Regions from separate parts of the Paenibacillus sp. FSL R7-0189 genome, predicted to be linked through region 4. Evidence: predicted binding sites of a transcription regulator. Region 4 holds the regulator's gene; each other region holds the start of a gene.
What was found. Region 4 encodes Rex, which represses fermentation and respiration genes when NADH is low (regulators of the CRP and FNR family bind a similar motif). Its sites were predicted from a motif close to TTGTGAAATATTTCACAA; they were not measured.
Positions count from the first base shown of each region.

Region 1: the regulator Rex is predicted to act here: its motif matches at 5,453-5,470, upstream of MKY63_RS29585 (DUF1641 domain-containing protein).
Region 2: the regulator Rex is predicted to act here: its motif matches at 1,268-1,285, upstream of MKY63_RS21620 (polymer-forming cytoskeletal protein).
Region 3: the regulator Rex is predicted to act here: its motif matches at 5,564-5,581, upstream of MKY63_RS25425 (cytochrome ubiquinol oxidase subunit I).

Region 1 is NZ_CP150223.1:6,686,191-6,693,765, reverse strand. It holds gene MKY63_RS29620 (hypothetical protein) at 53-388, shown strand; gene dnaN (DNA polymerase III subunit beta) at 389-1,531, shown strand; gene MKY63_RS29610 (EFR1 family ferrodoxin) at 2,099-2,983, shown strand; gene MKY63_RS29605 (hypothetical protein) at 2,987-3,607, shown strand; gene MKY63_RS29600 (nitroreductase family protein) at 3,720-4,337, opposite strand; gene MKY63_RS29595 (DUF2785 domain-containing protein) at 4,550-5,068, shown strand; gene MKY63_RS29590 (DUF2785 domain-containing protein) at 5,040-5,402, shown strand; gene MKY63_RS29585 (DUF1641 domain-containing protein) at 5,603-6,046, shown strand; gene MKY63_RS29580 (NAD(P)/FAD-dependent oxidoreductase) at 6,087-7,265, shown strand; gene MKY63_RS29575 (SGNH/GDSL hydrolase family protein) at 7,430-7,575, shown strand, end outside.
Region 2 is NZ_CP150223.1:4,961,569-4,969,143, forward strand. It holds gene MKY63_RS21615 (peptide ABC transporter substrate-binding protein) at 1-1,159, shown strand, start outside; gene MKY63_RS21620 (polymer-forming cytoskeletal protein) at 1,344-1,895, shown strand; gene MKY63_RS21625 (hypothetical protein) at 2,561-2,806, shown strand; gene MKY63_RS21630 (histidine phosphatase family protein) at 2,869-3,486, opposite strand; gene MKY63_RS21635 (LysR family transcriptional regulator) at 3,645-4,547, shown strand; gene MKY63_RS21640 (DinB family protein) at 4,608-5,075, shown strand; gene MKY63_RS21645 (LacI family DNA-binding transcriptional regulator) at 5,223-6,203, shown strand; gene rbsK (ribokinase) at 6,231-7,109, shown strand; gene rbsD (D-ribose pyranase) at 7,112-7,507, shown strand; gene MKY63_RS21660 (sugar ABC transporter ATP-binding protein) at 7,529-7,575, shown strand, end outside.
Region 3 is NZ_CP150223.1:5,796,899-5,804,473, forward strand. It holds gene cydC (thiol reductant ABC exporter subunit CydC) at 1-1,112, opposite strand, end outside; gene cydD (thiol reductant ABC exporter subunit CydD) at 1,109-2,953, opposite strand; gene MKY63_RS25420 (cytochrome d ubiquinol oxidase subunit II) at 3,022-4,038, opposite strand; gene MKY63_RS25425 (cytochrome ubiquinol oxidase subunit I) at 4,035-5,399, opposite strand; gene MKY63_RS25430 (hypothetical protein) at 5,965-7,575, opposite strand, start outside.
Region 4 is NZ_CP150223.1:4,767,717-4,775,291, reverse strand. It holds gene MKY63_RS20805 (AAA family ATPase) at 1-1,491, opposite strand, end outside; gene MKY63_RS20800 (hypothetical protein) at 1,484-2,026, opposite strand; gene MKY63_RS20795 (DUF5590 domain-containing protein) at 2,437-2,955, opposite strand; gene MKY63_RS20790 (amidohydrolase) at 3,128-4,429, opposite strand; gene MKY63_RS20785 (redox-sensing transcriptional repressor Rex) at 4,416-5,069, opposite strand; gene dinG (ATP-dependent DNA helicase DinG) at 5,200-7,575, opposite strand, start outside.

The sequences.
Region 1 (7,575 bases), 1.9 Mb from region 4:
TAGTGAATGTATTGATTTAAGTTACTAAATTCAAATACGGAGGTGCGAGGGATTGGGTGATCATAAATTCGAAGGCGTACACAAGAGGAGCAATTTTAACGAAATTAAAGATAAAGTCACTAGCGATAGCGCAAGTAACAACGAGGATAAAGTTAAAGTAGGTGTAGCTACTAAAGATGGGCAGTTGGGGTTTCTTTTTACAAGGGGAGGTCTTCGGGAGGGTGCGGGTAGAAAAAGCACTGGTGTAACTAAAAAGGTATCTTTGACGTTATCTGAGGACGTTTGGCAGGAGATAGAGCAGGCTTGTGCGGATCAGAACGCATCTCGCTCTCAAGTATTTCGGAACATTATTGAGGCGCATTTTGTAAAGGAATCTAAGGAGAGTTAGGTGAAGTCTTTGCTAATCCATGTATCAAAAGATTCTCTGAGTACCGCTTTACAGGCAGCATTAAAAGCCATATCCGCGAATAGTTCCTCACGTGTTCTATCTGGAATACTTATTCAAGCGCAAACTCAGGGTCTGATATTAACAGCCAGCAATATAAGAATGACCATTGAATATAAGCTCCCTGTAAAAATGGATTCGGTGGTTGTGCACAACACAGGTGAGGTCGTAGTTCCCGCACGTTATTTTTATGAGATCATTCGTAAGCTTGATCCTGGACTAATTAGGCTGGAAATCGTAGAGTCATTGATATTAAATATTCAATCAGGGAACACTCAATTTCGTTTATGTGGAATGGATGCAGCAGAGTTTCCGAGAATCCAATACATAGATCATCCAAATATTCAAAGGATAAGCATGAAGAACATTCTCTTGAAGCAAATATTTAAAAGAGTGGTTTTTGCGGTCTCTTCATCGGAAACCAGACCTGTGCTCACAGGAGTTTTGCTTCAAATAGATAAGCGAAATATTCGTGTAGTCGCCACTGATGGCATCCGCTTCGCCCAGCATATTGTTGAAAGCATAGAAGATTACGGTGCAATTCCTTTAGATGTTGTAATCCCGGGCAGCAGCCTGGAGGATCTTTTAAAAATATTAAGCGATGATGCAGACAGCAGCACCGATTTAGAAATAGGCCCCAAGCAGATCAGATTTATTTCTAATGGATTGAGGGTTCAGTCTGCCCTTCTAGAAGGAACTTATCCCTCTGTCAATAATTTAATCCCAAAAGCGTATCTCTCCGAAGTGATTGTTAAGACAGACCGTTTGTTACATGTGGTTGAACGTATTTCTATATTGGCTGGTGAGAGTGTTATGCTCAGCGTACTTCCTTCTAACACGCTAAGTTTAGTGTCCAAGACTGCAGAAATTGGGGATGTAAAAGAAGAGATTCCTTTGGAACATCTAGAGGGTGATCATTTTCGAGTAGCCTTTAACGGAAAATATTTCAGGGACATCCTTCGGGCGATTGATAGTGAGACGCTTAGAATCAGGTTCGCGGGAAAAGAAAGACCGCTGGTGATCCTGCCTGTAGACGCATCTTCGTCCACACTTTTTTTAATTACTCCTGTGAGGACGCATGATTGAGGATATGTTAATTGCAGTATTTGAGTAGATTTGGGTGAATAGCTGCAACTGAGTCCGAGCAATTGCTGAAAAGAACGCCACCTGCCAAATCTGCTCCTAAACGTGCTAACCAGTGCTTAAACTAACTGTCTATGGCTCAACTTATCTACTCCGTGCGCGGAATTAGCTGCCTATTGCTCAACCTATCTACACCGTGCGGAATTAGCTACCTATAGCTCAACCTATCTACTCCGTGCACGAAATTAGTTACCTATAGCACAATCTATCCGCCTACGTCTCGAAACCAGTTACCTTTTGCTCGATCTAGATCGTAGCGGACCGTACTGCAGCTATTTCAGCATATGGGTTTATTTTGCGAAGGTTTCGGACTGTATAGCACCTATTGCCCTTGATTTACTCAGAAAAGGAGTACATTTGAGCGAATAGCTGCAACTGAGTCCGATAGTGTGGCAAAACGAGCGAAATTATGGAAATAAGAGCAACTGAGTCCGAAATAGCCCAAACCCACTTCAGCATCACAGCTTTCCCAGACGGGAATGAGGTATATTTGATCTGGGAGGGGATGGAATGCATAATGCAAAGACGGCCATATTTTATTTCTCAGGTACTGGCAATACGGAGATTATTGCTAAGCAATTTGCTGAAAGGCTAAGAAGTAAAGGGCAAGACGTAGATTTGTTTAGAGTGGAAGATATTATTAAAGGCACTCGTTCTGTAGAATATGAAGCCTATGATCTTATAGGTATTGGTCATCCGGTTCTAGGCTTTGGCGCTTCCGGTTTTGTTGAACATTTTGCAGATCAGCTGCCTGAATGTAATGGAACCCCGGCATTTGTATTCAAAACGGCATCCTCTCCACACTATATCAATAACGGTGCTTCGAATACGGTTCTTCGTTCTTTGCGTGGGAAGGGATATATCCCTTTTCACAATTCCATTTTGGCGATGCCATGTAATTTTTATATCAAATATGATGACAGGTTGAATAAGCAGTTGTACCAAGCCGCACAGCGTAAGGTGGAATTGTTTGCAGAGGAAATCGTAAACCGAACACCACGAAATCTGCCGATTCACCCTGTGTTGGAGCGGGTTCTGAGAACAGTATATTATTGTGAGGAACACCAAGGGGGAAAATACTTCGCAAAAGGATTGCGTACAACGGACGCTTGCACACTATGTTTAAAATGTGTCAGCAACTGTCCAACATCCAATATTAGTAGCGGCGTAGAAGGAATTGTTTTCAGTCAAAATTGTTTATTATGTATGCGTTGTGTTTATTCTTGTCCTCAGAAGGCAATCCAAGCGACAAGACTGAAGGCTAGCGTAGTAGATCCCTATACTGGAGGTCCGAATCTTCATAAACTAATGAAGGATTCTGCGAATGATGGACGGTTTGTTACTCCCAAATCCAAGGGCTACTATAAGCATTTTATTAAGTATTTGGAGGAATGACATATGAATCTGTTTCGGATGGGATCTAAGCCACTGGGGATTGAGCGGATCAGCACATTTTTGGAGGATAATTATGTGAGTATCGGCTACCCCGGAATAGGGGATCTGGAGAATCTAAGCATAGAGGAACTTCGTGATCGATTAATCGGTACTTACCAATATAGTGAGCCGGAGCTTATGCAACATCTGCAAGCCCTTCAGCTATTTGTACATACGATGCAAGATGGAGATTATGTGCTGGTGGCCGATGGAGATTGGGTACATCTCGGAGACCTCGGAGATTATTTTTACAACGAGTTAAATGATAATGTTGACGAGGGTACTTGCCATCGGCGTGGTGTGACGTGGTTGAAAAGTCTGCCGATTTCTGAACTAAACGCAGGCGTGCGGGAGTTATTTAACCAAAGTGCACCGGTTGTACAATTTAAGGGTCCAAAACCAAGTGCTCGCTTGGATCTGTGGATTACAGGTGTTTCTACTAATGAACAAGAAGTGAATAGTCCGCTGGAATTGGATGAGGAGACGCTCTCTAAGGCGCTTAATATTTTGAAAGAAGCTTTGATTTGTGATGACTCCGAACGACGGGAACGAGCAGCGATTGCGATTTTACAATATGCGAAGTAGAGCACCTCTTCTATATCGGGCACACGGTTCATTATCTTCATGATGAGTTCCAATTAAAAAAAATGTTCCACCCGCTACTTGCCTCGGATGGAACGTTTTGCTGTATCTATAATCAGATGAACTCAACGAATTCGTTGACTGGCTTACGGTAGCCGCGGGGTCTGATTTTATGTTTTTTGTCTTTGCCGATCGTGATCAGCATAACAGGTACCATATGATCCGGCAGATTCAAGGTGGATTGGATAACATCAGCATCGAAGCCGATCATCGGGCAGGTATCCCAGCCTTTATCTTTGGCGATCAGCATAAAGTGCATGGCCGAGAGAGAGGCATTACGTATTGCTTCATCTCTTTGAAAAGCATCCTTATCAATGTAAGCATTGTTAATCATCTCTATTTGCTCATCATATTCCTCTTGTGACATCGCTCCTAAAGCTTTAAGCCCGCCATAGATTTCTGGAGCCTGCTGATAAGCATGCTTATCTCCTAGCACTACAATAACTGCTGAAGCAGTATGGATTTTATATTGGCCGTAAGCCGCTTCGCGAATTTCTTCTTTTAAGCTCTCGTTAGATATCACTTTGTAATTTGTATGCTGTAGATTATAGGCCGATGGTGCCAATCTGGCGTAAGAGAACATTTCCTCTAATTCATTCTGAGGGATGGTGACCCCTTCCACAAAATTCATAGCGGATCTGCGGGACTGAATCAAGTCTGTAAAAGCGCTCATAAGTATTCCTCCGTTGTGTATGTGTTCGGTTGTAAAATATAAACACCTGATATTTGTAAATGTACTAACTAAATGTTACTAACTCAAAATAACACAGCCTATAAAATTCGTCAATGATAAAATTTATTGAAGTTAATCTTGAATACCCTGTTGTCAAAAAATAGGACATAAATTAGGATATTAGGATATGTAAAAACACGGTGAATGAAAGGGTGGATAAATTGATTAATAGTAGAGAACGATTGATGATAGATTTACAAAGAATCGAAGAGAATGACTACGAGCTTAGAAGTGGACAGGACATAAAGGATTATGTGAAGTTGATGCTTGAGCATTTAGGAGATCCCGAGCCTGTGCTGCGTGATGAATTGATTTATTCCACATTCTACAAATGGATTAATGAGAAACATTGGTTTAATGATGCGGAGCTTCGTGAACTGCTGTGGATACTCCTTGACGAGCAGCATCTATTTTATCACATTGGGAACAAAGAAGATCAGACGGTGTATACAAGAACATTTTCTGTATTGGTTGTTGCTCTTATTCTCCAGCGGCATAGGGAAAAGGCTATATTGGATAGCTCTGAATTTACAAAGGTGAAGCAGGGTTTAATTCGTTATTATAAGGAAGAACGGGATTTAAGAGGTTATATGGAAAAAGAAGGCTGGGCACACGCAGCAGCACATGGCGCAGACGCCTTGGATGAGCTGGTTTTTATGCTCGGAGAGTGATGCCGAGGTGCGGGAAGAGGTTCTGACAGTTGTTCAAAAGATGCTTTATAACGATCAATACATATTCAGGGAGGAAGAAGATGAACGGATTGCTACTATTATAGTTACAATCATCGATCATCATTTACTTCCACAGCAGTCTATAACCGATTGGATTCTCAACTTGGCGCAATGTGGCAGTTGGCCTAGAAGCCACAGCCAGTACGTTACTCGAATAAATACAAAGAACTTCCTGCGTTCTCTTTATTTCAGGTTACTTCTAACAGAGAAGAATATGGACATTGTGGATGTTTTATTGAAAACTGAGAAGAATTTGAATGAATTTGTACATTAATTCACTCAAACGGTTTTAATTAACACTGGTAATTTAAATAATTTATTATAATGTAATAAAAATCACAAAATTTTATGGAAATTCAAAAACTTTGTGACATTTATAACTTGATAAGTGCTATAATAGAAATATGGCGTTAAAAGTTCTTATGTTTTTCATTACTATTAAGCAGCAAAGCTTATTGCAGAGGAGATTTGGATATGTCAGAATCAATCACTCAAACACAACCTGAACAAGAATCACCAAAAGTAGCTGTTAGCAAGGAACAAATGGATGTTCTAGAGCAGCTCTTGAAACCAGAAGTTCAGGAATCATTAACAGTCTTGGTGGAACAGCTGCCAAAATTAACTGAGCTTGTTGGCGTGCTTACAAAGTCCTATGACTTTGTGCAAACTGTCGCAGCGGATGATGTCTTGAAAAGTGATACGGTAAGTGCAATTAAAGAACTTGCTGAACCTGTAGTGCATTCCGCGAAGAATATGGCAGCTACAGTGATCGAAGCAAAAGATCGTGCGAATGAAAGTAACGAAGTTATTGGTCTTTTTGGTCTTATGAAGTTGTTGAAAGATCCGCAAGCGCAAAAGCTTTTCCGTTTCGTAAATGCATACCTTCAAGTTGCTGGAGAACGCAGTAAGCAGAAATAATCATTTTCATATCTTATTCGTAAGGGACGGAGGAAACATCATGTCTAAACATATTGTCATTCTAGGAGCAGGTTATGGTGGTCTACTAAGCGCCTTAACCGTACGCAAGTATCTCAAAAAAGATGAAGCTAAAATTACTGTAGTTAATCAGTATCCTACCCACCAAATCATCACAGAATTGCATCGTCTTGCAGCAGGTAGTGTTGCAGAGGGTGCTGTTGCTATGCCTCTAACTAAGCTTTTCGCAGGTAAAGATATTGACCTGAAAATCGCGAAGGTTAATTCATTTTCTGTGGAGAACAAACAAATTGTTCTTTCTGATGGTGTGACACTAACTTATGACGCGCTTGTTGTAGGTCTTGGCAGCACTACAGCTTATTTTGGCATTCCAGGGCTTGAACAATACAGTATGGTATTGAAATCAGCTGCAGATGCTAACAAAATTCATCAACATATTGAGGATCGTATTCGTGAATATGCGAAATCGAAAAATGAAGCAGATGCAAACATCCTGATCGGTGGCGGCGGCTTAACCGGCGTTGAGCTTGTTGGTGAAATCGCGGATGTATTGCCTACACTTACTAAAAAATATGGCGTTGATCCTAAAGAAATTAAGCTTATGCTCGTTGAAGCAGGTCCTAAAATCCTTCCAGTATTGCCAGATGCATTGATCGAACGTGCTGTAGCAAGCTTGGAAAAACGTGGTGTTCAATTCTTGACAGGTCTTCCTGTTACGAATGTAGAAGGCAATGCGATTGACTTGAAAGACGGTCAAAAAATTATTGCTAACACGTTTGTATGGACTGGTGGCGTACAAGGAAATCCACTCATCGGCGAATCCGGTCTTGAAGTTAACCGCGGTCGTGCAACGGTGAATGAGTTCTTGCAATCCACTTCCCACAAAGATGTATTCGTTGCTGGTGACAGCGCTGTGGTCTTTGCAGAAGATGGACGTCCATACCCTCCAACTGCTCAAATCGCTTGGCAAATGGGTGAATTGATCGGATACAATCTGTATGCCTTCTTGAAAAATAAATCGTTTGAAAGCTTTAGCCCAATCAACTCTGGTACGCTTGCTAGCTTAGGCCGTAAAGACGGTGTAGCCATCGTTGGTGCAAGTTCTACTCCGTTAAAAGGCTTGCCTGCAACTCTGATGAAGGAAGCAAGTAATATTCGTTACTTGTCCCACATTAAAGGATTGTTCAGCCTAGCTTACTAATATAGTTTAACCCTAAACCCTGCTCGAATCTGAGCGGGGTTTTTGTTATTGTTTTTTTAGTGAAATGTTTGCATTATTGATGTTTCGTAGTAGGCTGTATTCATTGTATTTGATATAATAGATTGGGTTATATTAACAGAGGTAGTTAGAGGAGGATTTCATTTATGATATTCCAACAAAACGATGTCATTCTGTTTCAAGGTGACAGCATAACAGACTGGGGACGTAATCATGAAGACGCTTCATCGCTTGGAGTGGGTTATGCAATGATGGTCGCCGCTCGTCTGGGGTATTTATATCCAGAGAAGAA
Region 2 (7,575 bases), 190 kb from region 4:
AGGGAAGCTAAAGGAGTCTTCGAAAGTGGGTGTGAAAGCGTTAAATAACGATACACTCCAAGTGACTTTGAATGAAAAAACTTCACATTTCCCGCAGCTTCTCGCGGAAAGTATTTACATGCCAATTAATGCGCAAGTCGCGAAAGCAGATAAGAATTGGGCGTACAATATTAAAACTATGGTTACTAATGGCCCTTTTAAACTGCAACAGTGGGATGAAAATTCGATTCATCTAATTAAAAATCCAAACTATTATGCGGCGCAAGAAATTCGTTTCTCAGAGGTGCATCTACTTCGGCCTAAAGCTGGAACACCTTCGCCAACTATGGCCTACTTAAACAATGAAGTTGACTGGGTAGGGGCAAAAGATGAGCTGATAGATAAGGCTTCTTTAAATTCTGTATTCCCTCAGGAGTTATATGCTTTGCCGTATGCTTCTACATATTATTATCAGTTCAATCTAAGCAAAGCACCTTTCAAAAATCTGAAGATACGTAAAGCATTAGCCATGGCAGCTAACCGAGAATCTATCGGCTATGGTACACCTGCTTACGGTTTTATTCCTCGGAGTATTCGTGGTTCCAAGTTGAATTTTAGATCAGAGATTATTGATACACGGTATTTCAAAGAGGATGTAATACAGGCTAAGAAATTACTTCAGGAAGGTTTGAAGGAAGAGGGCTTAACTCAGCTTCCTAGTTTTTCGATTATTATAAATGAAGGTCATGAAGAAATTGCAGAAGCCGTTATTAACAGCTGGAACAAAAATCTGGGCATTACAGTAGGCTTTGAGGTTCAACCCTGGGAAGATCTGCTTGATAATCGTCTTAAGCTGAATTATACAATGGCAAAAGCGGCTTGGGCAGCCGACTATAACGATCCATCGACTTTTTTAGATTATTTCACATCTTGGAGCAGCGATAATGATTCGGGCTGGAGCAGTGCACTTTATGATAGTTATATTAAACAAGCTAGGCTTACATTAGACACTAGCGAACGAAACAAGCTTTATGCAAAAGCTGAAAAAATGCTCATTGACCAAATGGTCATCCTTCCGCTGTATTATTTTTATGCTGATGTTTTGCATAAACCTAACATTAAAAAAGTAAGTGTAGAGTATGATGGTTCCATATCTTTTTCAAGAGGGTATTTAATCTAAAAAATTATAGTAATAAAGACTATGAGGATACTTCCGCAGTTATTGGGAGTGTCCTTTTTGTATGGAATTAATCACCTTTGTGAAACCGCTTCAGATAACGACACAATATTGTGAAAATTTTCACCTGTTTATTAAAAATTTTAATATATAATTAATTTATAATCAAAAACAAGGGGGATTTAAAATGAAGTTATTTAAAATGATGTTAGTAGCAGGCGTCTCGGTTGCAGTCTTGTCTGGTTGTGGTGCGAATAATAATAATGCAACTAATTCAGCGGCTACTACGGCTCCAGCTACAGAGCAAACGGATGCAGTTACTACAGCTTCAATCGTAAATCAAGCAGATGCGTTTACCAAGGCTGTAAGTAAAGATGGAAACTGGATTATTGCCATTCTAAATGATGTGACCATTGCCCAAGATGTTGTTGTTGAAGGCGAATTCCATGATAAAGGGGCCGCAGACGGCGACATCTACCGTAAGATTGCTCTTTATGCCCAAGACGCTGATCACAAAGTTACTGCCAATTACACACTCACTGTACCTAAGTTAACCGTACAAAGTGAAAATTTGCGAGTTCAAGGCGGAACCATTAAAGGTGATGTTTATGTAGAAGCGAACGGATTTAACCTGCATGAAACCTCGACTATTGATGGAAATCTTTACTTCGCAAACGAAGATGTGAAAGCAACTGCAGGGATTGAAGGTAAAGTGACTGGGGCAACTGAAGTTAAATAAGTTAGTGATGATTTCGATTAGGTAGAAGTAGAAGGACTAAATAGATAGAATTATCCGGATAGGATAGGCAAAAGGAATCAGTAATGAATGGGCTGACTCATAATGGACTACACCCCATCTAGTTACCATATGAGAGCCAACGGCTTCGAAGTAACAAGTAATGGAGTATTGAAGCAGTGAATTATTGGAGTATGAAGTAATGGAGTATGAAGTAATGGAGTATGAAACATTGAAGTGTACAGTAGATGGTTTTAACTGTATTTTGTACAACTAAAATGCTCAAAACGCCCGGCCAATGAAAATAGCTGTATTTTGTACATCTATTTTACTGATTTAATACTCTATAGGCTATTTCTCTAGTTTTTAATTGTATAGAATACACTTAAAGTTAGAATTAGCCCTTGTGGATTATAGATTGCAGTTATCTTACAGATATATCAAGATAGTGCGCTACAACGGAGTGGTTATCCGAAAGCTACGAATGATTAAGCTTAGCTCATAACCTATCAAGCAAATCACAACAGACCCAAAACACCAGTCAGCGAACCTCCAATAACGGAGAATTGCTGCCTGGTTGTTTTTTTGTGGATGATGAATATATGAACTATTGTTGATTTTCTTCCTATTGACTTATAATATTACTACCACTACTAGGAGGAACACATATGTCTAAGGAGTATTCGCGCACATATATTGAGAGCGTAAAGCTTGAAATGTTAAATAGGTTGGGATTAAAGCAGGTGTTCTTCAAGGAGCAAATAGGGGACAGCCTAATTTTTGAAGCTGTGGGCTTTGATAAAGGGGCAAAACACCGCTTTTGCGTTAGACCAAAGACGAAAACGATTGATGAATTCATTTCAGGCAAATGGATGAAGGTCCGCAGTTTTATAATCAAAAGTGTGGATATTTAATGTTGAACGCTAAAAAGGTAGCCCCGTTAATCGGAGTTACCTTTTTATTTTTTGACCCATAGTCATTGATAATGTGAAGTATCTCCATACAGATCGATGGTTGTATTGTTATCAGTTAGGGTTACTTTACATAATGCAGTAGAGAGAATATCCGGTAACTCCCCTATTTCCTGCAATGATTTATTGAGAAAATAAGCCATAATGACTTTTAAAGTCATCCGATGGGTGACGATGAGCACTTCTAGCCCTACGTTATCGTTTATGATGCGCTCCATTGTCGGCACTACTCTTTGTTCAAGCTGCTTGTAAGTTTCACCTGAGGTTAGAGGAATATATAGATCGGGTCTGGTGAAAAAATGGGAATATTGTAAAGGGGATTCTAGTTGTATCTGATCCGTATTCATTCCTTCCCAGCTCCCCATGTTAATTTCCATTAAAGAAACTTGCTGATGAATAGGTAAACTCCGCTTTCCCCGTAAAATCTGTGCAGTATGCAATGCTCTTGGACTAGTACTAGAATAAATTGCGCCTAAGTTTTCTACTTGCAAACGATCTCTCAACCATTCCGCCTGCTGTTCGCCCAAGGCTGTAAGCGCAGAATTTTGATGGCCTTGCATTCGTTTTTGTAAATTCCATTCTGTTTGCCCGTGGCGGGTTAAGTATAATACTGTCTTTGTCATTAACAAAACCTCCCTTATGAATAGTTGTAAGTATAAAAGAAATAAATATAAATAAACAATATATAATAGTTAACATCCATAATGTATAGTTATAGTAAAATGACTGAGGATAAGCGGCGAATACAGATATTATTTTATGAAGTGAGGAAGAGATCACGATGAACTATCATGTATTAAAATTGTTTTATTACGTTGCGATCACAGGTAGTGTGACCAAAGCCTCTGAACGTTTGCATATCAGTCAACCCGCTATATCAGCGCAAATCCGTAAGTTTGAACGGGAGAATCATATTTTATTATTTGAAATTAAAGGAAAGAGGATGGTGCCCACCCCTTTAGGAAAAAGGTTAATCGAACCTCTTGAGAAGTTTTTTGCCATGGGTGATCAAGTCCAGCAAATCATTGAAGACTATCACAAATTTCCTGAGGGGAATCTGCGGATTGCAGGTAATTATTTGGCGACAAGCATCCTCATTCCCCGGTGGGCGTCATTATTTAAACAATCTTTTCCGGAAGTTAACATTCAGATCACTACTACTAATTCTCATGGAGTCATGGAAAAATTGAATAATTTTGAAGCAGACGTGGCGATTTACAGTGATATGGAGTTTCCTTCGCATAATACAGGAGTGTTCGAACATCGGGAGTTATATAGGGACGAGTATGTATTCGTGGTTTCTTCCCATCATCCTTATGCCAATCAGCAGGTTAGCTTTGAAGAAGTGATGTCTGAAGCATTTATTATGAGAGAAGAGGGCAGTGCAGCCAGAGAGCGGCTTGTCCGGTTGTGTGAAGAAAGAAGTGTACAGCAACCAACGATTGGGCTTCAATTTAATGGAGTGAATGAAGTTATTCAAGCTGTGATTGCCGGTTATGGAATTAGTTATGTATCCGCTTTGTTGGCGAAACCTTATCTTGATCAGGGAACATTAGCTAATGTAGCAGTAGAAAATGTAGTCTCCAAGCATTCGATATGGATGGGTTACAGAAAGAAGGAACTTCAAGAAAGCTATATGCAGTCGTTTATTACGCTCGTTATGAAACAATTAAGTTTAAAATAATATTAGGAAATTAAAGATAAGCTTATGGTAAACTATGGATAAAAGTTAGGAGGGGTCATAATGGATCAAATCATATTCAAACAACTTAAGTTTGTGCGTAGTGTTACTGTGCGTGCTGTCGAGGGACTATCTGAGGAAATTTTAGATAGTATTCCAGAAGGTTTTAATAACAATATCCGCTGGAACTTGGGACATATTTATTTGGTGCAAGAGAAGTTTGCCTTTCATTCTGCTAGGGAGCTTATGCAATTGCCGGCAAGCTTTGAACGCTTATTTGCGAAAGGGACTAAACCAGCCGAGTGGAATGAGGAACCGCCAACGCTTGAAGTTTTACTTGAGATGCTTACGGAGCAACCCAAACGGATCCAGGAAGCTTTTCACAATCGCTTAAGTGAGCAAGTAACCCCTCTTACAACAGGAAGTGGATTAACCTTAAATTCAATCGGTGAATTCATAAATTTCACACTTTACCATGAAGGTATGCACTTCAATACAATAAAATTATTAAATCGCTTTGCAGATAAATAAATTCAAATAACAAAAGATATCGATATATAATTGGTATCTTTTGTTAGCTTTATGATCAAAAAAAAGATTTGTAAATGAAAAGGTTATGTGATAATCTAATTTATGTAATACATGTAACCGGTTACACATTGGGGGATGAATTAAAGAATGATGACGATCAAAGATGTCGCAAAAATAGCTGGAGTTTCGGTAGCAACAGTCTCACGGGTTATAAATGAATCTGGATATGTGAATATCGATACTCGCAAAAAGGTTGAGGCAGCGATCAAAGAAATGAATTATACCCCTAATGAGGTTGCAAGATCATTGTACAAGCGGAAATCTAAATTAATCGGGCTGCTCTTGCCTGATATTACCAACCCCTTCTTCCCGCAGTTAGCGCGGGGGATAGAGGATCGGATGCAGGAGCAAGGTTATCGGATCATCTTTGGCAATAGTGATGAGAACGAGGACAAAGAGATGGATTATATTCAAACCTTTATCCAAAATAATGTCATTGGCATGATATCGTCAACCAACTTCCCTGAGAGCGACGTTTATTCTAACTTGAAAATTCCGGTCGTATTTCTGGACCGTACTTCTAACGATAGCCCTTCCGTATACGCAGATGGCAAAAAGGGCGGACGTCTTGCAGCACAAGAGATTATCGCACGGGGAAGCAAAAAAATCACAGTAATACAAGGACCGGCGCATATCAAACCTGCACAAGATCGATTTCTTGGGGCGATTGAAGTACTTAATGAAATGGGAATCAGCTATAATGTGATCCAAACTTCATCCTTCTCCCATACAGTAGCAGAACAATGGGCTGTGGAGTTATTTGCTAAATATATAGATACAGATGGCGTAATTGCCAGTAATGATATTGTGGCGACGGCAGTCATTCATGAAGCACATCGTTTAGGTAAAAGAGTGCCGCAGGATCTGCAAATCATCGGATTTGATGATATCCCGCTTAGCAGCTTGTTGTCACCTGCTTTATCCACCATTCGCCAGCCGGCACATGATATGGGTAGAGAAGCCGCGGGTTTACTTATTAAGCTAATTGAGCAAGATAAGGTGGAAGAGAAGATTATTCAACTACCCGTTAGCTTTGTGGAGCGGGAAACTACAAGAAGTAAAGAATAGATGACAACATGAGAAAGGTTGATGAAAATGGCTAAGATTTGTGTAATTGGCAGCTGTTCAATGGATTTAGTAGTGACTTCGAATAAGCGACCTCACGCGGGTGAGACTGTGCTTGGAGAACAATTCTCCACCGTTCCGGGCGGTAAGGGCGCGAACCAAGCAGTCGCTGCAGCCCGTCTTGGAGCAGAAGTTACGATGGTTGGTTGTGTAGGTGATGATTTCTATGGTACCGCTATCATGGATAATCTGAAAAAGAATCGCGTTTTTACCGCCAATGTGGAACCGGTTACACATGCCGAAAGCGGAACAGCTCACATCATTTTAGCGGAAGGCGATAACAGCATTATCGTTGTAAAAGGAGCCAATGATTTAGTTACTCCTGCATTGGTTGAACGGGCACTTGAGAATATTAAAGGCTCTGACATGGTATTAATCCAACAAGAAATTCCGGAAGAAACGGTGTCTTTTGTAAGTGAGATTTGCCACAAATTCAATGTGCCTATGTTGCTTAACCCAGCACCTGCTCGTCCTATCAGTGAAACGATTATAAACAATGCCACCTATTTAACACCCAATGAACATGAATGTGCAATATTATTTCCTGAGATGAGTACTGCTGAAGCTTTACGCAAATATCCCAATAAGTTATTTATAACCGAGGGCAGCAATGGTGTGCGTTATTACGATGGTAAACAGGAAGTTTTAGTTCCCACCTATAAAGTAAATGCTATAGATACCACTGGAGCAGGAGATACTTTTAATGCGGCATTTGCTGTTGCTCTAGCTGAAGGCAAGTCTATTCGAACTAGTGTAAAGTTTGCCAATCGCGCGGCTTCTTTATCCGTCACAAAATTTGGTGCCCAAGGTGGCATGCCAACAAGAGTAGAGGTGGAGGTGAGTCTTTAATTATGAAAAAACAAGGAATCTTAAACAGTCATATTTCCAAAGTGCTTACTGATTTAGGCCACACCGATACGATTGTCATTGCTGATATTGGATTACCCGTTCCACCTGGTGTTCCAAAGATTGATTTAGCACTTAAATTGGGAGTTCCCAGCTTTCAAGAGCTTGTCGAAATCATTTCAGAGGATATGGTCATTGAGAAAGTTATCGTAGCAGAGGAATTAGCTGAAAAAAATAAAGATACCTCTGAATACTTGAATGACAAATTTAAGGAAATACCTATAGAGGCGATTTCACATGAACAATTTAAATGGTTAACCCAGCATGCGAAGGTCATCATTCGTACGGGGGAAGCTAAGCCTTATGCAAATTGTATTTTACAAGCCGGGGTCTATTTTTGATAAAAAGGGGGTTCAAAGCGTATGCACATTACGATGAAAGATATTTATAAATCTTTTGGGGCTAACCG
Region 3 (7,575 bases), 1.0 Mb from region 4:
GGCCCGACTATTGCCGTTTTGGAGCCAGGTAAAATGTGCAGGGACATATCCCTGAGTGCCGGTCTCCACTCCCCTTCATATTGAAATGTAACATTGGATAGTTCCATCGTAACAGCATGATTAACAGGCAATGTGCCACTTGGTTGCGAAGACTGCTCATCAAAAGTCTGAACTGTTTCCGTCAGTCGTTTGGCTGCGTGTTCGCTATCCTCTTTATACGCGGGTAATGTGGCCATAGCCGCCGCTTCTTCAAATACGGTTTGTGATGCCATAACCAACATGGCAAGAAATACGCCTGCAAGCGCTCCTTCCATAATTAAATAGGCGCCGAGCGTCAGCACTCCCCAGGAAACGAGAAATGTAACAAAAGTGTGCATCGATTGCCCGCGCAGCAAGTGCCCGGCTGCTCGTTGCTGTTCAGTTGCTAATACAGCGGAAGCATGCTGAAGCTGCTCCTCCCGCTGTGCCAATTGACCATATACTTTCAAATCCCGGAAACCGTACAACACTTCGGTAACTTCCGTGGACAGCTGCGCCCTCTGCTCACGAACGCGTCCATGTGTTCTCCGCTGCCCGAGTAACACAATTCCCGGTACAACGAATGCCGTTACCAGCATACCTATTACAAACAAAACGGCAATCCAGATCGAAAAGGTAGAAGTAAACAGCACCGTAGCCAAAAATACCATGACGACCATGATCGGAGGATAAGCGACTCGCAAAAAATAATTTTGCAAACTTTCCACATCCCCAACGATCCGCGCAAGCAGATCCCCGCTTCGATTTTTGTTCAATATACCAGGCGTTAAAGGAATAAGCTTGGCAAAAAAGGATGTACGTAAACGGCTAAGCATGGAGAATGTCGCCCGGTGAGAATACAAGCGTTCTCCATAACGACTCGCCGCCCGAAGCAGACCCAGCAGTTTGACCATGGAGGTGAGTACAATTAAAGTATAAAGCGGTGGCGCAAATATCGTTTGCGAAATCAGATACCCGCTCGCAGAAAAGAGTGCCACACCGGCTATGCCGGCAATAAATCCACCCAAAATCGAAAGAATGATATCCTTGCGCTCCTGAATCATCGCCTTTGACAGAACAGCCAGTTCATTCATGAGGATATCCCCCCTTTCCGCTCTACATCAATCATCTCGGCATACTGAGGCAGGCGCTCCAGAAGCTCGTCATGTCGTCCCGAGTCCACCAACACTCCATTGTCCATAAACAAAATCTTGTCGGCTTGTTGAATCGTATATAATCGGTGAGCCACCGTAATCATCGTAGCCGTTTTTGCCAGTTTGGCTATGGAGCGTTGCAGTACCCGCTCGGTGTGCAAATCCAGTCCAACTGTGGGTTCATCAAACAAAATGATAGCAGGACGCTTCAAAAAAGCGCGTGCTAAGGCAAGCCGCTGCTTTTCCCCACCAGACAGTCCCCGGCCTCCTTCACCAACAAAGGTATCAAATCCATGCTCTAATTGGGCTGTAAGCGCAGCGAGTCCGGCTTCCTCCCCCGCCCGCTCAATTTCTGCTCTGGAGATGCTCCTACGAGCACCAATCGCAATATTTTCAGAAAATGTGCCTGCAAAAATATACGGATGCTGTGTAATGTAGCTAACATGTTCGAACCATTCGGTTTCATCGTATTGCGAGAGTGGACTTCCATTCACCAGAAGCGTTCCCGATTCTGGTTTCAGCAGACCGGCAATGAGATGTAGCAAAGTCGTTTTGCCGGAACCGCTTTTGCCAACAATGGCAATGTGTTCTCCTGGACTAAGCTGGATCCGCCCCGTCTTAAGCTCGAAAGAATCTGGAGCATACTGAAACCGGAGTTGGTCAATTACGATGGACGGCGGTATTAAAAGGTCTCCAGAATGGGTGAGTTCCAATTTGCTTATTCTGTCGGTCCTATCACCGACCTTATCCATGCTGTCGATCTCGTCGATTCCATCGGTTGTTAATGCTCCTTCAATGCCATTAGCGTCCCTGCTCCCCCCTGCCGTTTCCTCAAGCATCTGTTCTACCTTACGAACCGCACCCATACTTGTCCGGCCGCTGTGAAAGGCCGTTCCCGTATTCTTTAACAGGTTGTAAAACTCGGGAACGAGCAGCAAAACGAGAAAGGCGGTGTGGAACGTCATAGATTTGAAAACGAGCAACTGGATGGCCAGTTCAAGAGCGACAATGCCAATGCTTAGCATCACGATCGATTCCAGCATGAAGGTATTCGTAAACGCAATCTTCAAAATGCCCATTGTGGCATCACGATAACCCAAGCTACTACGCTCAATCTCCTGTTGCTGACGGTGAGCCCGTCCAAATATTTTCAATGTCACCAGTCCTTGAAGAGAGTCTAGAAACGTCCCTGAAAACTCAGCCAGTTGCGCGTATTTTTCTTCGGACTTGTTCTTCGTTTTCAGCCCTACCAAAATCATGAACAGCGGGATGAACGGAGCAGTAAACAATAGAATGAAACCTGTGTTGGCATGTTGGATAAATGTAACGACCAAAATCAGAACCGGGATGATAGCAGCTTCCATCATACGCGGCATGTATTGACTGAAATAACTATCAGCCTCATCCACAGCATCCAGAGCAATACTGACCTTTCCTCCCGTCTGTCCACGAAGGGTTGAAGGCATGGAGGCATGAGTCAAGTTTTGCAGCACGGCAGCGCGCATATTTGTCTTAGCAGTGGCAGCCATATGTAAGCCAACTATACCGTTTCCATAAGACAACAGTGTGCGTACAGCCATAACAGTTAGAAGTATGCCGAGCAACAGGATAACCGATGAAAATGAAGCTTTCTCGACAAAAATCCGATGGACTGCTTCAGCAAGCAGTCCAGCCTGACTCACAATAGCTATACCGAGCGCGAGCGAAATGATTGCGAGGAGAGCCCTGTTTTTCCTTTGTGAAGACATTTGTTGAGAAATCAGACTGGATTTCCTCTTCACAGATCACACCTCCTTTATCTATAGGCTTGTAGGGAAACCTCAAACATGCCGTAATGGATTAAACAGCTTTATTTTTTCCCTTTTACATAATCCGCATCAAACAGGAAGAGTTTGAAGACCAGAATAAGGGATGGGATCAACAGGCATAGACCGCCGATAAACACAATTACTAACGCTAAACCCATTGCCGGTGAAGTTGCACTGCTCTGAATCGTGATATACGGATCAAGAATATAAGGGTATTGCCCAATCCCATAAGCGAAAAAGGCACAGAAAAACTGCAACATGACGCATATAAAAGCTAATCCGTAACGGCGTCCGTTATATAACAGCCACATCGCGATCATAAAGAAAGCAACGGAAAGTGCCAGCAACCACCATAAATCCATCATATTTTGAAAATGGCGCTCATTGTGTTGACCCAAATAGATAAATGCTGTCAGTGCGAGGATTATCGTCGGTGTGCTCCAAAACAGGGCGTAGTTGCGCATCAGCTTCAACGCGGAATGATCCTCCGCCCGAGAAGCGTAAAATGTCAGAAATGAGCCGCTAATGAACAAAACGGACACGATTGCCAGTCCAACGATACTCCACGATAACGGATTGGTAAACAGCGCCCAGTAATCCAGAGAAACCGTCTCCCCCTGCTTCACGATAAAGCCGCCTTCAGACAAAGTTAGCGCCACTGACAACGATGCTGGAATAAGCAAACCTGTAGCTCCGTACAAAAAAAGATATACTATGTTTTTCTTGGAACCGTAATTTTCAAAAGCATAGAATGAACCGCGAATCGCAAGAAGAATCACTGCAATGCTTCCCGGAACAAGTAACGCGGAGCCATAATAATAGGCTGTGTCCGGAAAAAATCCGACGATGCCAATATAGAAAAAGATAAAAAATACATTTGTAATCTCCCATACGGGTGATAAATATCGGGAAATCAGACGATTAATGAGATGATCCTGCTTCGTTAAACGTGCATAAAAGGCGAAGAAGCCCGCTCCGAAATCAATGGAAGCTATAATTAAATAGCCGTACAAAAACAGCCAGAGCACCGAGATGCCAATCAATTCGTAACACATCATTCAGTGCCCCCCTTTTCCGCAGATTGATTAGGATGATCCTTCATCCATTTCTCCATCTCAGCTTCTGCCGGATTATTGTTGAACAAGCGTCTTAGCACGATTACACACATACTGCCGAGTACGATGTACAAGAGCAATAAGGCGAAGAATATAATTCTTACATTCGGTGAAGACGTGGCCGCCTCCTCAACACGCATATATCCACGGATAATCCACGGCTGTCGGCCAACCTCCGCATAAAACCATCCCAGCTCAACAGCCAGAAAAGCGAGAGGGGCGCTCAGTGCGATGATGCGAAGCATCCATTTGTTAAGCTCATTACGCTTTTTCCAGAACACAAACAGAAAATATAGAAACGAAATCGCGAGCAGAGTAAATCCAATTCCGACCATTAAATCAAACAGATAATGAACGAGAAGCGGTGGCCATTCTTCCTTGGGGAATTCCTCGAGCCCCGTCACCTCTGCATTAAAGTCACCAAAGGCCAGGAAGCTGAGCAGCTTCGGCAGATGAAGAGCCCCTAGAACTTCATGCTCTGCATTCAGCCATCCCAATAGTACCAAATCCACACTGCTGCTCGTCTCAAAATGCCACTCTGCCGCTGCAAGCTTCTCTGGCTGATGCTCGGCCAAAAACTTGGCGGACACATCACCGGCTAACGTGTTCAGCAAACCGAATAGTAAAACAACCGCCATCATGAGATTTAAAGATTTTTTGTGGTATGCGGACACACCTTTTCTCAGCATCGCGAAGGCTGCAATCCCGGCTAACAAGGCAGCTCCTGTCAAATAGGCCGAGCTTAATACATGGAACACTTTGGAGAACGTCGCCGTATTCAGCATCGCTTGCACCGGGTTAATCGCTGTGAATTGGCCTGCTTCCATGACAAAGCCCTCAGGCTGGTTCATGAATCCGTTCACCGTCGTAATAAAAACGGCAGACATGCCTGCCCCGGCGACAATCGGAATCGTCAGCAGCCAATGGATATACGGATTTTTGAAGCGATCCCACGTATACAAATAAATGCCCAAGAAGATAGCTTCAAAAAAGAACGCGAACACCTCCATGAATAACGGAAGTGCAATGACATTCCCAGCCAGTTTCATAAAATTCGGCCATACCAGGGCCAGCTGTAGTGAAATCGCTGTACCGGTCACGACACCAACCGCCACAGAAATGACAAATCCTCGAGACCACCGCTTTGCCATAAGTGTATAATGGGGGTCCTTCTTCCGAATCCCGATAAACTCTGCTATAGCGATCATTAGCGGTATACCGACGCCAATCGTCGCAAAAATAACGTGGAACCCGAGAGTCAAGCCTGTCACTAGCCTGCTCCATAGCACCGTATCAATTGCCATTCTTTACTGCTCCCTTCAAAACTCTGTTCATTTTTCGTCTTAAGTTGATACTTATGATTAGGCCCGCTAACTGTAGGCTGCATTCAATATCAGGTTTAGCAAGGCTCAGCGACATCGTTTCCTGTTCGTTTTAGTATGACATTCCTCGTTCTTTGCTATGTAAAAAGAGAAATATTTCACAAAGCAAGAGTTGGCGAACCTGATTTACCTGTTACTGAGCAGTCAAATTAATAACGTGGCCTAATAATTAAAGTTATCTTATCTTAAATTTTAAGTATTTCAATCATCGACATCTCTTAATCCCTAAACGTTCAAGAAAGGGACAAATCTTTCTAACAACTCAGTGAATAACACAAAAAGCACCCGAAGGAGCTATTGATTGATTAGCGTATATGTGATGTCACAAGTTTCCTCCTACTTTGATGCTAACAAAAAAACGAAATTTTCCCATTTTAAGCCGTAATATACCCCCTTTTTGCAACAAAAAAACACTGACTTAAATCATCAGTGTTTTTGAATTCAAGCTAATTTCATCTTCGTCATGACAAATCTTGAACTGCCACCATCATTTAGTACGACCGTAGAAAAAAGAATACCCATCTGACTTCCCGAGTTTAGTCGTCTCCGTTCCGTCCACTAGCTTGACCGCTTTCAGCAACGATACAATTTGCGTATGCATTAGCTTTGCATCAAATTTGTCCATCTCTCTGTTGTCACTATCCACGAGCAGATAGTCGGGCATTGGAATGAATCCAATCACCGGTATCCCTGCTTCAAATAAGGGCTGACTCTCTCCAAACTCAAACTTGTTATGTCCACGCAATAATACAGTACGTGTGCTATCTGTCTTTTCAATAGCCTTCAGCCAAATGGCTGCCATCATTTCATTGCCTGCATACGTATATTCTGTACTTATTTGTCCAGTTGGACCATAATGACCCGTATCATCGTCCTTCCACTCCATGCTGCCTAAATGCTCAACCGTAATTCCAGCTACAGCTTTTAAATGACCATTCTTGCCATCCCACAGCTCTCGATGCCCCTCCATCCAGGTGGAAGTTGCCTGAGAGGACCCTTTGAACTCCGGTAATCTAAAATGTCCTGTCACAAAAGCGAAAATCATCGTACGTTCCGGCTGCTCCTGCTGTAAGTAACGAATCATAGACAGCATGCCCACAGCGCCATTCTCCTCCACTACATTTATCCCATCCGTATGGGTATTTACGATAATCGCTTCGTCTTTATTCTTACCGTCAATTTTCACATAAAAGGATTCTGTTGGGGCATCTTTTTGAATTTCCGCTTCTAAAATAACCGTACCTTCTTTATGCTCCTGAGCTGCGCTGATCACCTTTTTCCCTTCCGTTTCATTAACCCAGATTGCAGGGATTCCTGCATAATCGGTGGTAAAAGGCACATATTGCTCTTCAACCTTATCGTCAGATACCCCTTTCCAGACTAAAACAACAGCTTTTACGCCCATTTCCGTCGCTTGCTCCAATTTAGCTTCTTTTAAAGCTGTAGTGAGGACCAGATCGCCTTCATTTGGGGCAATTTGGTTGTCCATTGGAGATGAAGCCCGCATATTCATAACGATCCCACTTGGAAAATTTCTAAAATTCTCAATTTCAATGACAGCAATTTTTCCACTGGCCTGGCCATATTCACCACGCTTCGTATACACCAGCTCCCCTGTCACACCTTTTTCGTCAGTTTCCCCGGAATAGGGAAAAGCTGAAGAGACATGAATTGCCTGCTGATCAATCATTAAAGCACTGTTCTTTTCTTCCCATCGGTCAAAAGTATAGCGATCACGATATACTTGCAGCCCCATATCCGTTACCTGCTGCTCCAGCCAAGCAATAAACTGATTGTGACCCTCAGAGCCGGTTGTACGGCTTCCAAAAGAATTCATTACTTCAATATCTTTCAGCATCATTGCTGCAGAATCCAATTTACGTTCATCGATCGTCATAGCCGCATCAGCTGATAATGCCACAGGTGTTGTAATAGGTTTTGCATAGATTCCAATCCCCCAAAGTGCAGTAACGATAAGTGCAGTAATGCTGAATAACACTTTACGAACGGCTAGAAACGGAGTGACTCTTCTGCTCCCCGATTGCCCAAAGAGTCCTCTACATATGCCCGCTACGATCAGCAGCAGGATAGAAAGCGC
Region 4 (7,575 bases):
ACGCACGCTGTCACGAAATTGACATCGAAATTGCTCTCCGGAGAGCACTTCTTCCTTCATTAAAATGTCAAGGGAGTAATCAAATACATTTCGTTGCTTTTCAAGGTGGTCGTGAGTACGTACTATCAACTCATCCAATATTTTACTGTTTTCCTTCATAAGTTCTTCAGTGGTAACCATTTCCAGCTTGGCGATACCCAACGAAGTCAATCCGGATTTCATCATGGTTTCGACAATATTCAGGGCCTGATCAAAATCGCCACGCGAACCTGTGCTTCGTCCGCCATAATACATTTCTTCTGCAGCCGCTCCACCAAGTGCGATCATAATCTGATCTTCTAAATAATCCTTGGTGTACAGATACTGCTCTTGCTGAGGATTGTGACGTACATAACCAAGGGCTTGCCCCCGCGGAGTCAGTGTAACCTGACTAACACTTCCCGGACGCAGCAGCTCAGCCATAATGGCATGTCCCAATTCATGGATTGCCACCCGCTTTTTCTCTTCGTGGTTAGTTTCTCTGTCCGTTTTTTCCCCCATCATAACCTTGTCAATCGCCATCGACAGATGCCGCTGCTCAACCTCTGTCAATTCCTCACGCATCATATAAATTGCTGCCTCATTCATAACACTTTCGAGCTGAGCACCGGAAAAACCATAGGCTTCTTCGGAAATTTTGTCGAGGTTCACATTTGCATGAAGCGGCTTATTTTTGGCATGCAATTCGAGAATCGATTTACGGCCTTTTTTATCAGGCATGTCGACTTGAATATGACGGTCAAACCGGCCAGGACGCAGCAATGCTGAATCAAGCATTTCTTTACGATTAGTGGCTGCTACCAGCAGAATGCGCGGCGTTTCGTTGTTATAGATCCCGTCCATCTCGGTCAACAGCTGATTCAAGGTCTGATCATATTCTCGCTGCTGTCCGCCTTCACGCTTACCGCCAATTACGTCAATTTCATCTATGAAAATAATAGCGCTTTGCTTGTTTTCCTTAAGGGCGCGGGTACGGGCATCCTTAAACAAATCGCGGATACGGCCGGCACCGACACCTACGTACATTTCTACAAACTCACTGCCTGATGCTGCCACAAATACAGAGTTCGTATAATGTGCTGCTGCTCTAGCCATAAGGGTCTTACCTGTTCCTGGAGGGCCTGTAAGCAGAATCCCTTTCAAAGGCCGAATCCCGAATTTGCTGATTTCCTCATGCCGGATCAAAAAATCCAACGCTTCACGAAGCTCCTGCTTTGCATTGTCTTGCCCGCCAATTTCTTCAAAAGTGAGCTTTGAAGGTCCATCCTTCTTGCGTTTCTTCCCGGCACCTGCATTTACCGCAAGTCCGCCTCTTAAATGAGCAATGATAAGTAAAGCCGTGAGCATCCCAGCAGCAATTACAATCGGGAATATATTAATGCCTAGAAAAGCCATAAAAATAAACAAGACAGGAACAAATCCGATTAGAATTTCTTTAAGGTATTTAGGCATTATTCCATACCCCCAATGTCGCAGGTTTACGCGGCAAAATAATAAATTTGCTTTCTTTTCCATTACTCAAGCTTACATAGACATTATTGTCGTCAATTTCTGTTGAGGCTATCACATTTTTATATTGCGGATATTGCGCTTTGAGTCCATCAAGTTCTGTGGGTATAAGTGTATATTTACGGCTCTCCATGGCTTCAGCTACAGAGAACATCGCTTTATCCCAGTATTCATCCAGCAGTTCACTGGAGTTCTGTTCTACATCAAGTTTCAGTGTACGTCCATCAATCATCGATTTTCCTTCTTTGGAGACGTACTGAACCAGTTCACGTAATTTCGTGCCTGGCTGGAGATCAAGTTTCAAAGTGACCTCATTGCGGTTAATACTGATATGAGAATTATTGACGCCCTCATATTGAGATACAATCTTCTGAAGTGGTTCCTGCATTGCAAACTGACGATACAAAAAGAAGCCACCAAACAATAGAGTAGCCGACAGTAGAGACGTTATCAGCACAGGTACAAGACGTAATTTCAAGAAACGTCCTCCTCTCAAAGATGACAAAATATAAAGCTCATTATAATAATCTATAGCTATTTGAGAGCTCATCAGAGAGACTGAAGTCTCTTATTGCTGTTCTAATTACAAGTAGTAGTATATCACAGGTGTATATACTAATTTCAAAATAAATGTGAATATATTTAAAATTTAATTTTTTAAAAATTTCCATCAATACCAAATATATTCCTCACTTTCGACAAAACCGGCCTTGATTTTTAATCAATCGGCTTATTTTTGTATGTGAATTTAAAAGAATATTCGGTGATAACTACCCATTCAGTATATCACTTAGTATATCACTTTTGTACATCAAATAAATGTAAACAAGCGAACTTATAATAAGTTCGCTTGTTTACTATGCCACCCTTAATTTCCTTATGTTCGGCTTAACTTTTAGGTAAACTGTAACCTTCACCCATTCGGGACCCATCCGAAAACCGATAAAATTGATAATAATACCGACCGCTCTGTTTATAAAAAAGCTGCCAAGCATACTCTCCGTTATATACTCCCGGCAGCAAGCGTTCAATCGTTATGTCCGGAAGATCAGCTTTGATAATGCCGCGTATTTGGGCTTCCGAGGTTCCTTTACTTAGTTCCTCAGCAAACACTGCGTCGTCGCCTTCAGCAAATTTTCCATCTACCGTAAAGCGGACCCAGACCATAAGAGCAGTCCCGGCTTCATTTTTTCCTGTTAAAACCCAGTACACTGCATTTTCATCCCAAACCGATTTTTGTGCTTTGGTTACCTCTGTTAGACCCGCTCTGGTTTTGGCAACATCCTTAGCGATATCACGCTCGTTCCATTGATCTTTCATAATATAGGCATAGAACTGGATAAGTCCAAACCCCAGGAGCAGAATCAGAACTGACCCCAGGAGGATCCATTTTTTCCTTTTCTTCAAGGTACAGCTCCCTTTCTAGTAATATATCTTTTTTGATTATATAACACACCTGCGTGTTTATCCAAAATTTCATAATTTTCTAGCTTTCCCAGTCTTAAAAATGCACAAAAGGCCGCAACTTTTGCTAAAAGCAAAAAGTCGCAGCCTATTATTTATTCGTTATTCTCCAGACTTAACGCTTCAATAAACCTTCGAAGGCTTCTTGCGCTTTACGCCGGATAGCTTCCTCATCCAGGGTTAAGCATTGTCCATGCTTGATGACCTGTTTACCATTCACCCACACATGCTCAACATCCTTAGCGCTAGCAGAGTAAACTGCATGAGACAACAGATCTGTGTGTGGCAGCAAATGCGGCTGATCGATATCAATAGCAATGAAATCAGCTTTCATCCCTACAGCAAGTCTGCCTACATTATTTAAAAAGATGGACTGCGCGCCATATTCTGTAGCCATACGCAGAGCTTCTGGAGCAGGGACAGCCGTTGGATCACCGCTGACACCCTTATGAATGAGAGCTGCAAGCCGCATCTCTTCAAACATATCCAAGTTATTGTTACTTGCCGCGCCATCCGTGCCAAGAGACACCTTCACACCAGCTTTTAGAAGATCAGTAACCCGAGCCACTCCGCTAGCCAGCTTCAAATTACTGCCCGGATTATGAGATACACCCACATTATGGCGAGCCAAGATCTCAATCTCTTCATCATTTAAATGAACACCATGTGCAACTATCGAGGGACGTGTGAACATTCCAAGCTTCTCTAAGTGAGCTACAGGACGCAACCCGTAATCCGCCACATTTTGTTCCACTTCACGTTTCGTTTCGGACATATGCGTATGCATCGGTAAATCCAGATCATGCGCTGCCTGCACGAACTTAACCAGGAAGGCAGGAGGGCAAGTATAAGGGGCGTGTGGCGAGATCATAGTAGTAATTCTACCGTCAGCCTTTCCATGCCAGTTACGGGCAAAAGAAATCGCTTCCGCAAGCTTGTGATTCTGTACATCCTCTGGACATAACCCGATCACACCACGCATCAATACGGAACGGATACCTGATAACTCAGCTACCTCGGCTACTCGGTCCATATGATCATACATATCGAGGAAGGTCGTAGTTCCACCCTTCAGCATTTCCAATACAGATAAGGAGGTTCCCCAGTATACATCATCACCGGTGAACTTTTCCTCCATCGGCCACATTTTCTCCTGAAGCCACACTTGTAGCGCTAAATCATCTCCATATCCACGCAGCAAAGACATCGCCGCATGACCATGTGTGTTTACAAGTCCAGGCATGAACAGCAGACGGCTGCCATCAACCACTTGCACTCCAGCTTCCATCTGAGGCTCTTCTTTTCCTATGTAAGTGATTAAATCATCTTCAATAGTCATATATCCACTCAGAACCGGCTCATCCGTTCCCGGAGTCAGAAAATACCCGCCCTTAATTATCGTTTTATTGTTGTTCATGTTCGCTTTCTTCCTTTCCATCCCGCAAGTAATAAGCAAGACTTTGCAGATCAGTTGTAAAATCAGCTGCATGCACCCGGATATTCGGTGGTGTCTTCAGAATCACAGGGGCAAAGTTCAAAATCGCTTCAATCCCAGAAGAAATGAGGATATCTGCTACATTTTGAGCTTCTGAATCAGGTACGGTAATAATGGCAATGCGAATACCTTGCTCACGAATTGTGCTGCCTAGTTCATCCATCGGTTGCACAGTAAGGGAGTTGATCTTACGTCCAACCTTAGGAGCGTACGAATCAAATATAGCCGTGATTTTCATAGTATCTTTGAGATATGCATTGTAATTAGACAAGGCATGTCCGAGATTACCTGCTCCAACTAAAGCTACATTAAGCTGTTGATCCAGCTTCAGGATATGACGGATTTTCTCAATAAGATACGTTACATCATAGCCGATACCTTTTCTGCCGAAGTCACCAAAATATGCTAAATCCTTACGAATCTGTGCGGGATTAAGATCAAGCTTTTGCCCAAGTTCCTGAGAGGAAACTGTTAATATTTCGCGATTCTGGAGATCATTCAAAAAACGCAAGTACACAGGCAGTCTGCGAACAACGGCTTCTGATATTTTATCCGATTTCATATTTTCCCTCCTAAAAATAGTAATGTTCTTGTGAAAATCCATATTCAAACGTCTACCTCTCCTTATTAAGGACGGTACTGTAACACACCGCCCTTAAGGATAAGGAGGAGCTAAACTGAAGACGAGCGTTTTAAGAAGCGCCGCCATCCTCTAGCCATTCCGCTATGCGAGGGACCATTTGATCAGTAAGCATATGCTCCATTTTGGGACCAGGCAATGAATAAAGGAAATACTTCCCGTAATGAGATTCAATAACCCTCGTATCATAAACAATAACTATTCCGCGATCCTGCGCCGTGCGAACCAGTCTTCCGAATCCCTGCTTAAAACGAATAACCGCTTGAGGAACAGATAATTTCATGAACGGATTCTTCTTCTGGGCCTGCAATAACTCAGACTTCGCTTCCGCCAACGGGTGATTCGGCGGTTGAAACGGAAGTCTCACGATGGCCAGGCAAGTCAGTGCTTCACCTGGAATATCTACACCTTCCCAGAAGCTGCTCGTCCCCAGCAGAACGGATGCTGCACTGTCCTGAAAGCGGCGGATCAGCTTGCTCCGGCTGCCACCTTCCACGCCTTGACCAAGCACCGTAATCTCTTGTGAGGCTAAAGCCTCTTTAAGCGGATCATATACCTGACGCAGCATTTTATAAGAAGTAAACAGAACCAGCATCCGCCCACGTGTTGTTTTAGCAGCTTCCGATAATGACTGTACGAGTGTATCGACAAATCGAGCATCGCCCACACTCCCCTTCACACTAGGAAAATCACGCGGTATAACTAGCAGTGCCTGCTCGCGATACTTAAAGGGGGATGGAAGGAGTGAGGTCATTAGACGTCCCTCTTCCGCAGCTTCGTTAAGTCCGAGATTATCAATCATAAATTGAAAAGATTTATCTACAGACAGCGTCGCCGAGGTAAGCACGATGCTTTTTTTCTTATCGAAGAACAACTCTTTAAGCTGGCTGCTAACATCCACAGGGACGGCATACAGCTGTAGTGATTTGCTGCGGTAATTTCCATTTGCCTCCAGCCAATATACTACATTATCGTCATTCAGCCCCATAAAGAATCTTACTTGCTCACGGATGGAAGCCAAATCCTTAAATAAACCGCTAATATCAGTAACAAGACTGTCTGCTGAGGATTGGCTTTCCTGGTCACGCATCTCGTTAAGCATTTTATCACCCTTACGGATGATATCGCTTAACGTCAGATTCATAGTGTTCTCTAGCGCAACTAATTCATCCCAATCCTTCGGCTTACGGGCGGGAAGCAACCGCATAACCAGTTGTCCCGCTTCCCCCGCCCCTGCATCACTGCGTTCCGGCAAAAGGCTGAACAGCTTGTCGCTGAGTGCATCCCAGGTTTCTTTGACGGTAAGCAGATCCGGGTAAATCCGATCGATGACTCCGCTCCATTCTGAAGCCTCTTCACTGCCTGACGACTGTAATATCTGGCGCAGAGCAGGAAGCTGTCCGTTTCGGCTATCTTTATACAGTCGCGATAACGTGTGTGCCACAGTGAAATGCTTCATATGCATGCCAAGATGTTTACCAGCCACATCTTCTAAATGATGTGCTTCATCAATGACAAGATGCTCGTAAGCCGGAAGCAGCTGGTGCCCAGCCTTAACATCTGCGAATAGCTTAGAGTGGTTTGTAATGACCACGTCAGCAATCCCAGCTTCATGCTTAGCCCTATGATAATAACATTTGCGGAACCACGGACAAGAACGGCCCAGACAGGAATCGGTATCGCTTGCCACCGTCTCCCAGAAATCACCGCCCCGGCCGCTTAAATTCAGCTCTTCATCATCCCCTGATTCACTTTGAGTGAGCCATACGATCATCTGAGCGGCAGTAAGCGCATCTTCCCTTGGGCTTATAAAGTCCTTTTTATTAATTTTATGCTCAAACTTACGCAGACACAAATAATGTCCTCTTCCCTTAAAAATAGCAGCTTTAAACGGAAAAGGAACTACCTGCGTTAACAAAGGGATATCCCGCTCGCGCAATTGGTCCTGCAGATTAATGGTATGAGTGCTGACCATGACTTTTTCATTGGTGCGAACGCTTTGATAAATGGCAGGCAACAAATAACCGAGCGATTTACCGGTTCCTGTGCCCGCTTCAATCAGTAGGTGTTTGTCTTCGGCAAGTGCCGTCATCACCTCATTGATCATAATATCCTGAGCTTCCCGGCTTTCATACTGCGGTAATGTGTCTTTAAGTCGTTTGGTTACTTCGTCCATATAATCAGTAAAAGATAAATTCGCTAGCGGATTCTCAGCATGCTCATCTCTAGGTGGCGCTAACTCCGTCCAGTCTCCTACTGCAAGCGCTAATTGACGATAGAAAGTCAGATCACCTTCGGGCTGTAGCGTCTCCGCTTCCCGCTCTCGCAGCAGACCATCAAAGTACCAGCCCAGATCACTATCCTCTTCGGTAAACAACTCACAGAGTCTCTGGATCGTAAGCAGCGGCAGCTCGTAGAGCTCCTCCAG